DNA from 3 places in the Paenibacillus sp. FSL R10-2734 genome. Region 2 is predicted to be linked to each of the others. Evidence: predicted binding sites of a transcription regulator. Region 2 holds the regulator's gene; each other region holds the start of a gene.

Region 1 (4,824 bases), 2.3 Mb from region 2:
CATGATGCGGCGGAGCCAGTGGGCTACAACTTTTATGATGGGAAAGAAAAGCTGTGTGTAGCTACAGACCTAGGGTATGTTAGCGATAAGGTAAGAGATGCGATTTCAGATGCGGATGTATTGGTGCTGGAAGCAAATCATGATATCGAAATGCTAAGGATGGGGCGTTATCCGTGGAATACGAAACGGCGTATACTTGGCGATATGGGTCACCTTTCTAACGATGCAGCTGGGGCAGCACTTAGTGAAATTCTCACAGGACGGACTAAGCGTACCTATTTGGCGCATTTAAGCCGGGATCACAATATGATGGATTTGGCTAAAATGTCAGTACGTTGCGCGATGGAGGATCGGGGCTGTTTCTTCAAGGATAGTGAGTTCAAGCTTTGTGATACGTATTATGATCAACCTACGCCATGGGATAAGTTGAGCCAGTTGTCATAAGCTGATCAAGCTCGGTAGTCTTACGTTCTAATTCTTGGCGGGAGATCAGGCCTTTATCAATCATTAATTCGATCATTGCGCTGAAGGCGAGGGTCATATGGTAGTGTTCATCCTTTAAATCACCAAGCTTACCGATAAACTCAACCAGATCCATACTTGTAGAAAAAGAACTCATAATTATACCTCCTCATGTAGTAAAGCAGAATTGAGTTGTAAAAAATTCGCAGGCTTTTTACCTCAGGAAAATAACGAATTGAGGGTTGCCTGTGATACAATTATAAACGTGATGAGCAAAGCCTAAATTCAAGGGTCATTTCTATTATTGTAGTCTTTTAAGTTACAAAATATTCCTAGTAGAGAAGATATATTGAAAGATTCTTATATTCTTTCGATTAACTGAAACTATTGTGGGGTTAATGGATAAAGTGAAACCTTTTAGTGATTTTTGGAGTCTAAAGGTTGCAGAGGTGTATGCTCGGACTGGTTGCTATAGGTTCAGGGTTTAGATACAGTGAACGCTTGGCAATAGAAGGGGGAGATTTTCGGTGGGATTGTTTGATGATGATTTCTATTCAACTAAAGTATCGCGGTCCAGAGGGGATGAAGCATCAAAGGGATCCTTTGCTAACCGTAAACATTCTGTGCGAAGATCGCGCAGGGGCTTGTCAACTTGGCAAATATCCGCCGTTTGCTCCTTAATCAGTGCTGTGGTGGCAGTGTTTTTATTCAGTGCGCTTACAGGCCAAATGAGTCACGAGACTGCTTCGAAGTCGGGAGTAACAGCTGGGGATGTTGCCAAAAGCAGTGATCCATTTGACCGAATCATTGATGCCGCTGCTACAGTTCGCCCTGCAGTAGTGAGTATTATCAATCATAAAGAAGATAATGAACAATTGGACATTAAGGATGAGTCAGCGTTAGGTTCTGGAGTGATTTATAAAAAGGTAGACAATAAAGCATTCATCATTACCAATAACCATGTCATCGATGACTCCAACAATCTCGAAGTTGTTACAGTAGATGGCGAGACACGTAAAGCCACACTCGTTGGAACGGATAAAGTGAGTGACATCGCGGTCCTCTCTATTGATGCCAAGGGCATCAATACGATTGCACAGCTCGGTGATTCCTCCAAGCTTCGCCTGGGTGAAACGGTCATTGCCATCGGTAACCCGTTAGGACTTGGAGACACATTGACGTCAGGCATCGTCAGTTATACCGAACGAAAGGTTCCTGTATCTTTGAATCAGGACGGAGTATATGACTGGGAGCAAGAGGTCATTCAGACTGATGCAGCAATTAATGAAGGAAATAGTGGCGGAGCCCTAGTTGATCTGGATGGTAAGGTCATTGGTATTAACACGATGAAAATCTCCGATGCAGGTGTAGAAGGTCTGGGATTTGCTATTCCAGCTAACCATGTGATAGATACCGCTAATGAGCTAGCTGATAAAGGACGTATTGCCCGTTCCTACTTAGGTGTATATTCAGTGGATTTAAACAATCCTTATGTTCCTCTCGCAGAGGACCAACGCAAGGAACTGAACCTACCGAATAATGTTAAGGATGGGGTAGTTGTTCTGGATGCTGTTGGACCTGCAAAGGAAGCCGGACTTGAGTTTAATGATGTAATTACGAAATTTAATGATGAACCGATTACAACCACGCTTTCACTTCGCAAGTATTTATATAATCAAACGAAGATTGGTGACGATCTGAAGATCACCTACTACCGAAATGGCAAAATCAATCAGACGACAGTTAAACTTCTTGAAAAACCAGAGGAATAATATGCTGGAAGTCGGCATATAATGATATGGCAGTAATAACAAGTAGCGTGGACTACTCCTTCGTTTTGAAGGGAGACATTCCTGAAATAGCGATACTCTGTATCGCTATTTGGAAGATGTTTCTTCTAAATTATTGATAAATATGGCAATAACAAGATCATTTAATGAATTTTACCCTGACTGGCAACCCTTACATTGGAAGGTAATACTTATTAGGGTAGAACCGGATATATTCGGATGCCAGCTTGCCTTTGGTAATCAGGTGTGGTAATATGATAACAATCATACATTTAGTCCCTAATTTTCGCATTGAAAAGGGCTGTTATATTTGGTAATACAACCTTTTTCAATGTGTGAATTTTTTCTTTGTTTGAAGATAAAAAGAACATATTAATTTAAATTTGTGGAGGTAACACACATGCAAACAGGTACAGTTAAATGGTTCAACGCAGAAAAAGGATTCGGATTTATCGAAGTTGAAGGCGGAAGCGACGTATTCGTTCACTTCAGCGCAATCACTGGCGACGGCTTCAAAACTTTGGACGAAGGCCAACGCGTTGAATTCAACGTTGTTCAAGGCAACCGTGGACCACAAGCCGAAAACGTTGTAAAACTGTAATAATAGAAGAAACCGTCCCAGCTTTTTGAAAGTTGGGACGGTCTTTTTATATCTAGTTAATCACTATTGACTTACAGGATGGGAGGAACGGCAATGAACTACCGGAAGAAACCTTTGGAAGAAATACCGGAAGAAAATACCGCGATTTGGGCGTGTACCAATGATGGATGCAACGGATGGATGAGGGATAATTTCGCATTTGAACATGCGCCTTCTTGCCGTCTATGTGACTCTCCAATGGTTCGCAGCACGAAGATGCTACCACAATTGCTTAATTCGAATGGCGATCTTAAATCGCTGAAGAAGGGTATTTCCATTACCTAACCAATGCCTTTATGAGTCAAGTTCTTTATAGAACGATGAACAACTCCAAGACGGTCAAACCGTCTTATTTTTTTTGCTTTTTTTATGTTAAAATGTGATTTTTGTCACAAATCATTTGAATTTCAGTGTTAAATGAACCCCTTTTTGTGACATTAATCACAAAAAGGGGTTTAAATTTTTGACACAATATAGTTAACGAAAAGGGGAGAAGGAAGGGAAAAATATGGATACAGTAATGCTGTCGCGTATACAATTTGCGTCGACGACAATATTCCACTATTTCTTTGTACCGGTATCAATCGGACTGGCGCTCTTGATTGCGATCATGGAGACGATGTACGTTAGAAAAGGCAATGAAGAGTACAAAAGAATGGCGCAGTTCTGGGGAAAGCTGTTCCTCATCAACTTTGCAGTAGGGGTAGTTACAGGGATATTGCAGGAATTTCAGTTCGGGATGAACTGGTCTGATTATTCACGTTTTGTGGGTGATGTATTTGGGGCTCCACTTGCAGTAGAAGCATTGGCAGCCTTTTTTCTGGAGTCTACTTTTATTGGAATCTGGATATTTGGCTGGGACAAAGTGTCTAAGAGAGTACACTTGATGTCCATTTGGTTGGTAGCATTTGGTACGATGTTATCCGCTTTCTGGATTCTAGCAGCGAACTCTTTTATGCAGCATCCTGTGGGATTTGCGATAAATAATGGACGTGCAGAGATGAATGATTTCTTCGCGCTCATTACGAACGGACAATTGCTGGTTGAATTCCCGCACACGGTTCTTGCTGCGTATGCAACAGGTGCTTTCCTCGTAACAGGTATTAGTGCGTATAAGATATTGAAGAAACAAGATGTATCTTTCTTTAAGAAATCTTTTCAAGTTGCAGCAATCGTAGGTATCATTTCTTCTATTGGTGTAGCCGTGGCAGGCCATGCGCAAGCACAATATTTGGTTGAAACCCAACCTATGAAGATGGCGGCTTCCGAAGGACTGTGGGGTAAGAGTGGTGACCCAGCACCTTGGACCGTATGGGCCAATATTGATCCTGAGAAGCAAGAAAGTACTGGAGAATTTCAAATTCCGTATATGCTGAGCTTCCTTTCATACAGTAAATTTTCCGGTGAAGTCAAAGGCATGCTTGAGCTGCAAGCAGAGTATGAGCAAGCCTATGGTCCCGGTGACTATATTCCACCTGTACGCACGACCTTCTGGAGTTTCCGGATTATGGTTCTAGCGGGAACATTAATGATTGTTCTGGGTATGTACGCTATGTATTTAATGTGGCGCAAAAAAATGGATCGCCCAAACACTTGGTTTATGCGGTTTATGTTATGGGGATTATTACTTCCTCCGATTGCGAATACGGCGGGTTGGATCATGACCGAGATTGGGCGTCAGCCTTGGACGGTATTCGGACTCATGACGACAGAAGATAGTGTATCGCCTAATATTACAAGCGGTCAGGTTCTGTTCTCTGTCATTTCTTTCTCAACGATTTATTTAATTCTCGGATTAGTATTGGTAGGTCTGTTTATTAAAGTTATTAAAAAAGGTCCTTATGCGATGGATAACGATCACGGCGATTCGCATGATCCATATAACGAGGAGGGCTCTCATGTTATCTCTTAATGAATTGTGGTTTGTGCTGA
Region 2 (4,824 bases):
TATAAATGCCGTCCATCTCAGTCAACAGCTGATTCAAGGTCTGATCATATTCACGCTGCTGTCCGCCTTCACGCTTACCGCCAATTACATCAATTTCATCAATGAAAATAATAGCGCTTTGTTTGTTCTCCTTAACAGCACGGTTACGAGCATCCTTGAACAAATCGCGAATTCGACCGGCCCCGACACCTACATACATTTCTACAAACTCACTACCTGATGCAGCAACAAATACGGAGTTTGTGTAATGAGCTGCAGCCCGTGCCATAAGTGTCTTACCTGTTCCTGGAGGACCCGTAAGCAGGATCCCCTTCAGAGGCCGAATCCCAAATTTACTAATCTCCTCATGCCGGATCAAAAAATCGAGTGCTTCACGAAGCTCTTGCTTCGCATTGTCTTGCCCACCAATTTCTTCGAAAGTGAGCTTTGAAGGTCCTACCTTTTTGCGTTTCTTATCTGCACCAGCGTTCACGGTAAGCCCACCACGTAAATGAGCAATTATAAGTAATGCAGTAAGCATTCCAGCTGCTATAACAATCGGGAATATATTAATACCTAGATATGCCATGAAAATAAACAGTACAGGAATAAATCCGAGTAAAATTTCTTTAAGGTACTTAGGCATTATTCCATACCCCCAAGGTCGCAGGTTTTCGCGGCAAAATAATAAATTTACTTTCTTTCCCATTACTCAAGCTTACGTACACATTGTTGTCGTCGATTTCAGTAGATGCTATCACATTTTTATATTCCGAATTTTGCTCTTTCAATCTATCAAGTTCAGTAGGTATAATCGTATATTTACGGCTCTCCATGGCTTCAGCTACAGAGAACATCGCTTTATCCCAGTAATCATCCAGTAGTTCACTTGAATTTTGCTCCACATCCAGTTTAAGCTTACGTCCATCAATCACGGATTTCCCTTCTTTGGAAACATACGTTACCAGATCGCGTAAATTCGTGCCTGGCTGCAAATCAAGTTTCAATGTGACCTCATCGCGGTTAATACTAATATGTGAATCATTTACTCCATCATATCCGGATACAATCTTTTGAAGTGGTTCCTGTAAAGCAAACTGACGATATAAAAAGAATCCTCCAAACAATACAGTAGCCGACAGTAGAGACGTTATCAGTACAGGTACTAGACGTAGTTTCAAGAAACGTCCTCCTCTCAAAGATGACAAAATGTAAACAGAATGATCAATAATCATAGCTAGTTCAGAGCTCATCAGAGCCTAATGTTCTGTTAATGCCTTTCTAATTACAAACAGTAGTATATCATAGGTGTATATACGAAATTGAAAAAAAGTGTGAAGATATTTAAAATTTTATTTTTTAATTGTTTCCATTTCATAAAATATATTGATTTATTTCGACAAAAAAGGGCCGTTATTCATCATTAACAGGCCTACTTTTTCATGTATTTTTAAATCATAATATTAAAACCCGCCCTTATAGTATAACACATTCTATACACTATAAGTATATCATTCAGTATGCCGTTGGAACGAAAAAAAGCGAACCATAAATAGTCCGCTTGTTCTCCTAAAGTACTTTTCTCACTCTTAGCGGCTAGGCAAACTGTATCCTTCACCCAATCGTGCCCCATCTGAGAAGCGATAAAATTGATAATAATACCGACCGCTTTGTTTATAAAAAAGCTGCCAAGCATATTCTCCGTTATATACCCCCGGCAACAATCGCTCAATGGTAATGTCCGGAAGATCGGCTTTTATAATGCTTCGCATCTTCGCTTCAGAGGTCCCTTTACTCAGTTCCTCAGCATAAACTGCATCGGCACCCTCAGCAAACTTCCCATCTACAGTAAAGCGTACCCATACCATCAACTCGGTCCCGGCTTCATTCTTCCCTGTTAAGACCCAGTACACCCCATTTTCATCCCACACGGATTTCTGTGCTTTAGTTACCTCTGTCAGACCAGCACTGGTTTTGGCGACACCCTTAGCGATATCTCGCTCGTTCCATTGATCTTTCATAATATAAGCATAGAACTGGATAAGTCCAAACAGAAGGAGCAGAATCAGAACTGATCCCAGGAGGATCCATTTTTTCCTTTTCTTCAAGGTGCAGCTCCCTTTCTAGTAATATATCTTTTTTGATTATATAACACACCCGTATGTTTATCCAAAGTTTCATATCCATCCAACATTATCTAGTCATAAATTCCTATATTTACACAAAAGGCCGTAACTTTTGCAAACGCAGAAGTCACAGCCTTTCAGTTATTCACTATTATTATAGACTAGCGCTTGAGCAGACCATCAAAGGATTCTTGTGCCTTACGACGGATAGCTTCCTCATCTAGCGTTACGCATTGTCCCTGTTTCACTACTTGTTTACCGTTCACCCATACATGCTCAACATCCTTGGCACTGGCAGAGTATACAGCATGAGACAACAGATCTGTGTGTGGCAGCAAATGCGGCTGGTCTATATCAATGGCGATAAAGTCAGCTTTCATGCCTACAGCGAGTCTACCCACATCATTTAAAAAGATAGACTTTGCGCCATACTCCGTAGCCATACGCAGCGCTTCAGGAGCTGGAACAGCCGTAGGATCACCGCTTACACCTTTATGGATGAGCGCTGCAAGACGCATTTCTTCAAACATATCCAAGTTGTTATTACTTGCCGCGCCATCTGTACCCAGAGACACCTTCACTCCAGCTTTTAGAAGATCCGGCACTCTAGCCACTCCACTGGCCAGTTTAAGGTTACTCCCTGGGTTATGTGACACACCTACATTATGACGAGCCAGAATCTCGATCTCTTCATCATTCAAATGAACGCCATGAGCAACAATAGACGGCCGTGTGAACATTCCAAGCTTCTCAAGATGCGCTACAGGACGCAGTCCATAATCCACCACATTCTGCTCCACTTCACGTTTCGTTTCGGACATATGGGTATGCATCGGTAAATCCAAATCATGTGCCGCCTGTACAAACTTAACAAAAAAGTCCGGTGGGCAGGTATATGGGGCGTGTGGTGAGATCATCGTCGTAATTCTGCCGTCAGCCTTCCCATGCCAGTTACGTGCAAAAGAAATCGCTTCCGCAAGCTTATGATTCTGTACTTCCTCTGGACATAGGCCTATTACGCCGCGCATCAGTACGGAACGGATACCTGACAATTCGACTACCTCAGCTACTCGGTCCATATGATCATACATATCCAAGAAGGTTGTAGTCCCACCCTTTAGCATTTCTAGTACAGACAAGGAGGTTCCCCAGTATACATCTTCTCCGGTGAACTTTTCCTCCATCGGCCACATCTTCTCCTGAAGCCACACCTGAAGTGCTAAATCGTCTCCATAACCACGTAGTAACGACATTGCGGCATGGCCGTGTGTGTTTACAAGACCTGGCATGAACAGTAGACGACTGCCATCAACCACTTGCACACCATCTTCAATCAAAGGCTCTTCTTTTCCTATGTAAGTGATCAAATCATCTTCAATAGTCATATATCCGCTCAGAACCGGCTCATCCGTTCCCGGAATTAGAAAACGCCCGCCCTTGATTATAGTTTTATTGCTCTTCATTTCTACTTTCTTCCTTTCCGTCTTTCAGGTAATAAGCAAGGCTTTGCAAATCCGTTGTAAAATCGGCCGCATGAACCCGGATATTCGGTGGTGTTTTTAGAATCACTGGCGCAAAATTCAAAATCGCCTCAATTCCTGCTTCAATGAGAATATCCGCAACATTCTGCGCTTCTGAATTAGGCACTGTAATAATCCCAATTCGAATACCTTGCTCGCGGACCGTCTTTGCCAGCTCCTCCATTGGTTGCACAGTCAGTGAGTTGATTTTCCGCCCAACCTTAGGGGCATAGGAGTCAAATATAGCAGTAATCTTCATGGTATCCTTCAAATATGCGTTGTAATTAGACAAGGCATGACCAAGATTACCTGCTCCTACCAAAGCCACATTCAGCTGTTGATCAAGCTTCAAGATATGACGAATTTTTTCTATAAGATAAGCAACATCATAACCAATACCTTTTCTTCCGAAATCACCGAAATAAGCCAAATCTTTACGGATTTGAGCGGGATTTAGATCAAGCTTTTGACCAAGCTCCTGAGAGGAAACGGTTAATATTTCACGATTCTGAAGATCATTTAAAAAACGCAAGTACACAGGAAGTCTGCGAACGACAGCTTCTGATATTTTATCCGATTTCATAATATGCCTCCTAAATTAGTTATTACTTTTTTTCAAATCCTAACAAAAATTCCGTACCTCGTCTCAATGAAGAGCGGTATTCTTAATTCTTATACCGCCCTTCATTTGTAGAGTGATCACAAACTGAAGTTATACGTTTCGGGAAACGCCTCCGTCCTCCAACCACTCTGCTATACGAGGAACCATTTGATCCGTTAGCATATGCTCCATTTTCGGGCCAGGCAGTGAATAAAGGAAATACTTCCCATAGTGAGATTCTATAACCCTTGTGTCATAAACAATAACAATACCCCGATCCTGCGCTGTCCGTACCAGTCTTCCGAATCCTTGCTTAAAGCGAATAACTGCCTGAGGAACAGACAACTTCATGAACGGATTCTTTTTCTGGGCTTGCAATAACTCCGACTTCGCTTCCGCTAGTGGATGATTCGGCGGTTGGAATGGGAGCCTCACGATGGCCAAACAGGTTAGCGCTTCACCCGGAATATCTACACCCTCCCAGAAGCTGCTTGTTCCTAGCAGAACTGAGGCTGCACTGTCCTGAAAACGGCGGATAAGCTTGCTGCGGCTGCCCCCTTCCACACCTTGACCTAGCACCGTAATCTCCTGTGAGGCT
Region 3 (4,824 bases), 2.9 Mb from region 2:
AAACAAAGAACCGCTTGAGCTTTAAATAGCCCAAGCGGTTCTTTTGTTTTTATTCAGTAATGCTAAATGGAGTTTGTATCTTATTGTGCTTGTACGAACTCAGCAGATTTAATCCCAGCTTGACGTCCGAAAATAATGATTTCTGCTACAGAGTTACCGCCGATTCGGTTTTGACCGTGCAATCCGCCTGTAACTTCACCTGCTGCAAACAGACCAGGAATAGCAGCACCGTCTTTATTTAACACTTCTGTATTCGTATTGATCTTCACACCGCCCATGGTGTAGTGAATCCCTGGAGCGATCTTAATCGCGTAGAAAGGACCTGCGGACAAGTCGTTGTCCATCCCTGTTGTTCTGCCAAATTCAGCATCCTTCTTGTTCTTAACCGCGCTATTCCAAGTATCGAGTGTAGCTTGCAGCTTATCCGCTGGAACACCGATTTCTTTTGCCAATGCCTCAATAGTATCCGCTTTGATCACGAAGCCCATTTTATCATATTGTTCAATGGCTTTAACGCGTGATTTGACGCCAGAATCAAACACAAGAGTAGCGCCTTTTTCAGGAAGTGCATTGATAGCTGCGGTAGCTTTATCACGTGTAGTCAATTCGTTTACGAACCGTTTGCCTTCACTGTTAACCATGATAGATCCTTCGCCGCGAACAGCTTCCCCGATCAGATATGATTTATCTTGTTGAACCGTCGGGTGAACTTGGATTTGATCCATATCAACAGTTGTTCCGCCGAGCGCTTCGATCATCTTGATGCCATCACCAGTACTTCCGATCTGGTTAGTAGTAACGTATCCTTTCAGATCAGGTCTAACTTTAGAGATCATATCCATATTGGCTCCGTAACCACCGGTTGTCACAACAACAGCCTTCGCTGTAATAGTCTTCTCATCAGCTTGGTTAAAGAGTACTTTCGCACCGTCAACCTTACCGTCTTTTTGAGTAATTCCCTTAACATCAGCGTTCACAAATAGTGGAATTTCTTTTTCCTGTACATTTTTCACCAGGCCTTTAACAAGATATTGGCCTACTGCTGATCCGTCTTCTGGACGGTGAGTACGTTTTTCGCTCATACCGCCTGTAATCGTGAGATTGTTCAGTTTAATTCCGATCGAATCTAACCAATCGATAGCACTCGCGGAATTGTCCACGAAGAAGCGAAGCATCTCTTTATTGTTCGTATCATGCCCGCCCTTTAGGGTCTCTTCATAAAACTTATCATTGCTGTCTTCAATGCCTTGTTCTTTTTGAAATTTCGTTTGGGAAGCGTTCATCCCTGACGAGGATTTCATTGTATTCCCGCCAGCAACCGGCATTTTTTCAAAAATAACCGGATTCAATCCTTTAGCTTTGGCTTCCAGTGCAGCCGTCATTCCCGCACCGCCAGCTCCTACAATGATTATATCGTAGCTATCTTTTAATTGATCGAGTGGTGTGTAGCTTACTTCTGATGCGCCTGATACAGCTTCTGTTTTATCATTTTTAGCTGTTTCATTGACCTTACTCTTGTTCTCGTTGCCATTGCTACTTGCTGTAGTACTACTATTACTGTTACCGCATCCTGCGATCACCAGCATGACAGAGAGAATAAGAATAAGGGCAGAGCCTGTTACCTTTTTCATTTTAATTGCGCCCCCTTGTGAATGTTTTCACATTTATAATACAGTAAAAATGATGTTTTGTGAAGCATTTTCTGTAATTAGTTATGATTACCTTTACATTTTCATGTATTTTTTCATATTGGTTTGCATTTCCAGTTAGCTCCCAAACCAAAGAAAGAAAGTCACCCTAGTTAGAGTGACCTTCTTACTTATTTTTTAATCATCGCTTGAAACACAAATTTGGGTAGTACGGACTGTCTGCGCCATCGCGACTTTTGTCCTTTGGCAACAGGGGCGAATAATAGTCGATGCAACCATTCTAAGTTGAGCTTTTTCCATACCGGTGGTGCAGGTTTAACTTTCCCAGCTATGACATCCAGACTTCCCCCCACGCCAAAAACAACCTTAACCTGTGTAAGCGCCTGTTTGTGCTTATAAACCCATTTATCAGAGTATGGCGCACCCATTGCAACAATCAGGAAATCCGGCTGTGCGCCCTGAATCTCTGCCACAATGGAAGGTTCCTCTTCCTTGGTAAGAAATCCATTATGTCTTCCCGCAATCTTCACATTCGGATAGGAGTGAGTGATCGCTTCGACCGCTTTGCAGCTTGTAAGCTCATCGGTGCCTAAGAAATAAAAGCTCCATCCTAGCTTATTCCCTTGCGCGAGCAGCTCAAGCAGTAGTTCATATCCCGTAACTCTTTCTGTTATTGGGTCGCCTTTTCTTCTCGATGCCAGCACTATGCCGATTCCATCAGGAGTGATCAAATCTGCTTCATGAAGTATGGTTCGAAGCAGCTCGTCCGATTGACTAGTTATCGTAATTTCCGGGTTTGCCGTAATCAAATGAAATAGCTTAGATTCCCCAGATTGAATATGTTCTGTTAGATGAAGTGTCGTCTCATCGAGTGTTAGTTTTGAAAAAGGAACGCCTAATATAGAGACTGTTCCAGCCATTTAATCACCTCTCATTAAAAAGTTCATTCCAGTATACCTTACCATACTCAATAAGGGTAGTCGGTGACAATACTCCAAAAAATATAACGTTTACATACCCCCGGAAATAAAGATAAGGGAATATCATTTTAATCCCCGAAGATGCGTCTTGCAACGATATATGAAGTACACTTTTGCCCTTGCCCAAATATAATGAACTATCTATTTATTTGAAAAGGGGTATAAGCATGGCGCAGCCAAAAGTGATTGCTACAGTCCGCTCTGCCGGACCGATCGGAGATATCGAAGTAAACGTTATTACAAATCGAGTATACTTTGTTAACCCAGACACCGAGGCTGGAACTATCGGGGTACTCGATGGCAGAACGAATCGAATTATCGCACGCATTAATGTAGGAAGACTGCCCACACAGCTCGGAATTAACCCCCAAACTAACCGAATCTATGTGCCTAATTTCCGTGACGATACGGTTTCTGTAATTAATGGGCGGACAAACCAGGTGATCAAGACTGTGAAAGTGGGCCGAATGCCTGATAATATCGGAGTAAATGTTCGAAATAATTTAATTTATGTAACTAGCATAGTCGGAATTATATTCGTCATAGATGGGAAAACAAACCAGATCAAAACCAAGATTGAAGTCGGCGGTCGCCCTTCCAGAATCGTTATCAATGAACTTACAAATCGGATCTATGTGACCAATACAATAAATAATTCGGTCTCCGTCATTAACGGGAATACACAGGCTATCATTGCGACCATTAAGGTCGGCAATAACCCTGTGATAACACCTGCACTTAATGTAATCACAAACCGTATTTATGTCGCTAATAACTTAAGTCGGTTTCTCTCAGTGATCAATGGTCGCAACAACAAGCTGCTACAAAATGTGCAGCTGGGACGTCTGCAAAGTGAGGTCGTTATCAATCCGCTGACAAATCGTATTTATGTCTCAAGTGCACAAGTTGAAGGTAAAGGAAAGCTATTTGTCATCAACGGAAGTAATAACAAAATCATTACTACAAGGGTTCTACCTACCTCATCCAACATAACCATTAATCCGAATACAAATCATTTGTTCGTTGGCAATTTCGATAAGAATCACATGTCCGTTTATAACGCCACCACGTTTAAAAGGCTCGCAAGATTTCCCTCAGTATCAGGCAGCACTGTGCTAAACCCACTCACCAATAGAGTTTATGTAGGAGGAAATGACTCCATCACAGTCATTCAGGACGTACCAGAACTAATTCGATTAGGTAAGCATAATTTTAAAAAAAGCGCCCACCATTAGGTGAGCGCCTTTCTATTTAACAGATCACATTGAACTAATGCGATACAGCTTGCTTAGTAGCTACTTTCTTGGAAGTCACTTTTTCTTCTGCCGTTTCCTTAGGCTGTACCCCTCTTTTAATGAAGAAAGCTAAGACAAATGCAATGATGGCTACGCCTACGGACACTAAGAATGCATCGTTAATCCCCTCAATGGTTGCTTTCGCAATGACTTGATTTTGGATACCAAGCAATTGATCTGCCGAAGGCTTAGTCGTTAATTTACTTACAGCATCAGCAACCATATCCTTCACATGTGAAGTGGTACTGTTGGACATAATTGTTACGAGCAATGCTCCGCCAATCGCGCCCGAGACTTGCTGAATCGTACTGTTCATGGCTGTACCATGCGGCGTGTATTTAGCTGGAATGGAGTTCAGGCCATTAGTCATAACAGGCATCATAACCATTGAAATCCCAAACATTCTCACAGAATAAAGAATCATGAGTGTTGAGTATTTAGTGTTTTCGGTCAAATCACTAAAGAAATACGTACTAATCACAACGATAGCTAGACCAATTAGTGCTAATACTTTACCGCCGAATTTATCGAACAATTTACCTGTGATTGGTGACATAACCCCCATAATTAACGCACCAGGCAACATTAGGAGTCCCGAATCCAGCGGTGAAATCCCTCTAATATTCTGCAAGTAAATCGGCATTAGCATCATCGCCGAGAACATTGCCATATTCAGAGTAATCGAAATCGCTGAGGATAAAGCAAACATTGGATATTTGTACACTCTGAAGTTAAGCATAGGCTCCTTCATCTTCATCTGACGCAGAATGAATATCACTAATCCGATGACCCCGATAATAAGGGTGGAGTAGACCATTGGATCATCCCATCCTTTATTCCCAGCGGAGCTGAAGCCGTATAGAAGACCCCCGAAACCAATCGCTGATAAAAGTACAGATA

What was found. Region 2 encodes Rex, which represses fermentation and respiration genes when NADH is low (regulators of the CRP and FNR family bind a similar motif). Its sites were predicted from a motif close to TTGTGAAATATTTCACAA; they were not measured.
Region 1: a site for Rex is predicted at 3,322-3,339, ahead of NSS67_RS02990 (cytochrome ubiquinol oxidase subunit I). Genes of this name have one in related genera too.
Region 3: a site for Rex is predicted at 1,647-1,664, ahead of NSS67_RS00335 (flavocytochrome c). Genes of this name have one in related genera too.

Annotation. Positions count from the first base shown of each region.
Region 1 covers NZ_CP150170.1:636,890-641,713, forward strand. The annotation lists gene NSS67_RS02965 (MBL fold metallo-hydrolase) at 1-444, shown strand, start outside; gene NSS67_RS02970 (hypothetical protein) at 410-619, opposite strand; gene NSS67_RS02975 (trypsin-like peptidase domain-containing protein) at 990-2,234, shown strand; gene NSS67_RS02980 (cold-shock protein) at 2,653-2,853, shown strand; gene NSS67_RS02985 (cold-shock protein) at 2,947-3,177, shown strand; gene NSS67_RS02990 (cytochrome ubiquinol oxidase subunit I) at 3,401-4,804, shown strand; gene cydB (cytochrome d ubiquinol oxidase subunit II) at 4,791-4,824, shown strand, end outside.
Region 2 covers NZ_CP150170.1:2,957,604-2,962,427, reverse strand. The annotation lists gene NSS67_RS12910 (AAA family ATPase) at 1-625, opposite strand, end outside; gene NSS67_RS12905 (hypothetical protein) at 618-1,160, opposite strand; gene NSS67_RS12900 (DUF5590 domain-containing protein) at 1,569-2,087, opposite strand; gene NSS67_RS12895 (amidohydrolase) at 2,267-3,568, opposite strand; gene NSS67_RS12890 (redox-sensing transcriptional repressor Rex) at 3,555-4,208, opposite strand; gene dinG (ATP-dependent DNA helicase DinG) at 4,338-4,824, opposite strand, start outside.
Region 3 covers NZ_CP150170.1:77,788-82,611, forward strand. The annotation lists gene NSS67_RS00335 (flavocytochrome c) at 81-1,631, opposite strand; gene NSS67_RS00340 (WecB/TagA/CpsF family glycosyltransferase) at 1,820-2,569, opposite strand; gene NSS67_RS00345 (YncE family protein) at 2,797-3,864, shown strand; gene NSS67_RS00350 (DHA2 family efflux MFS transporter permease subunit) at 3,899-4,824, opposite strand, start outside.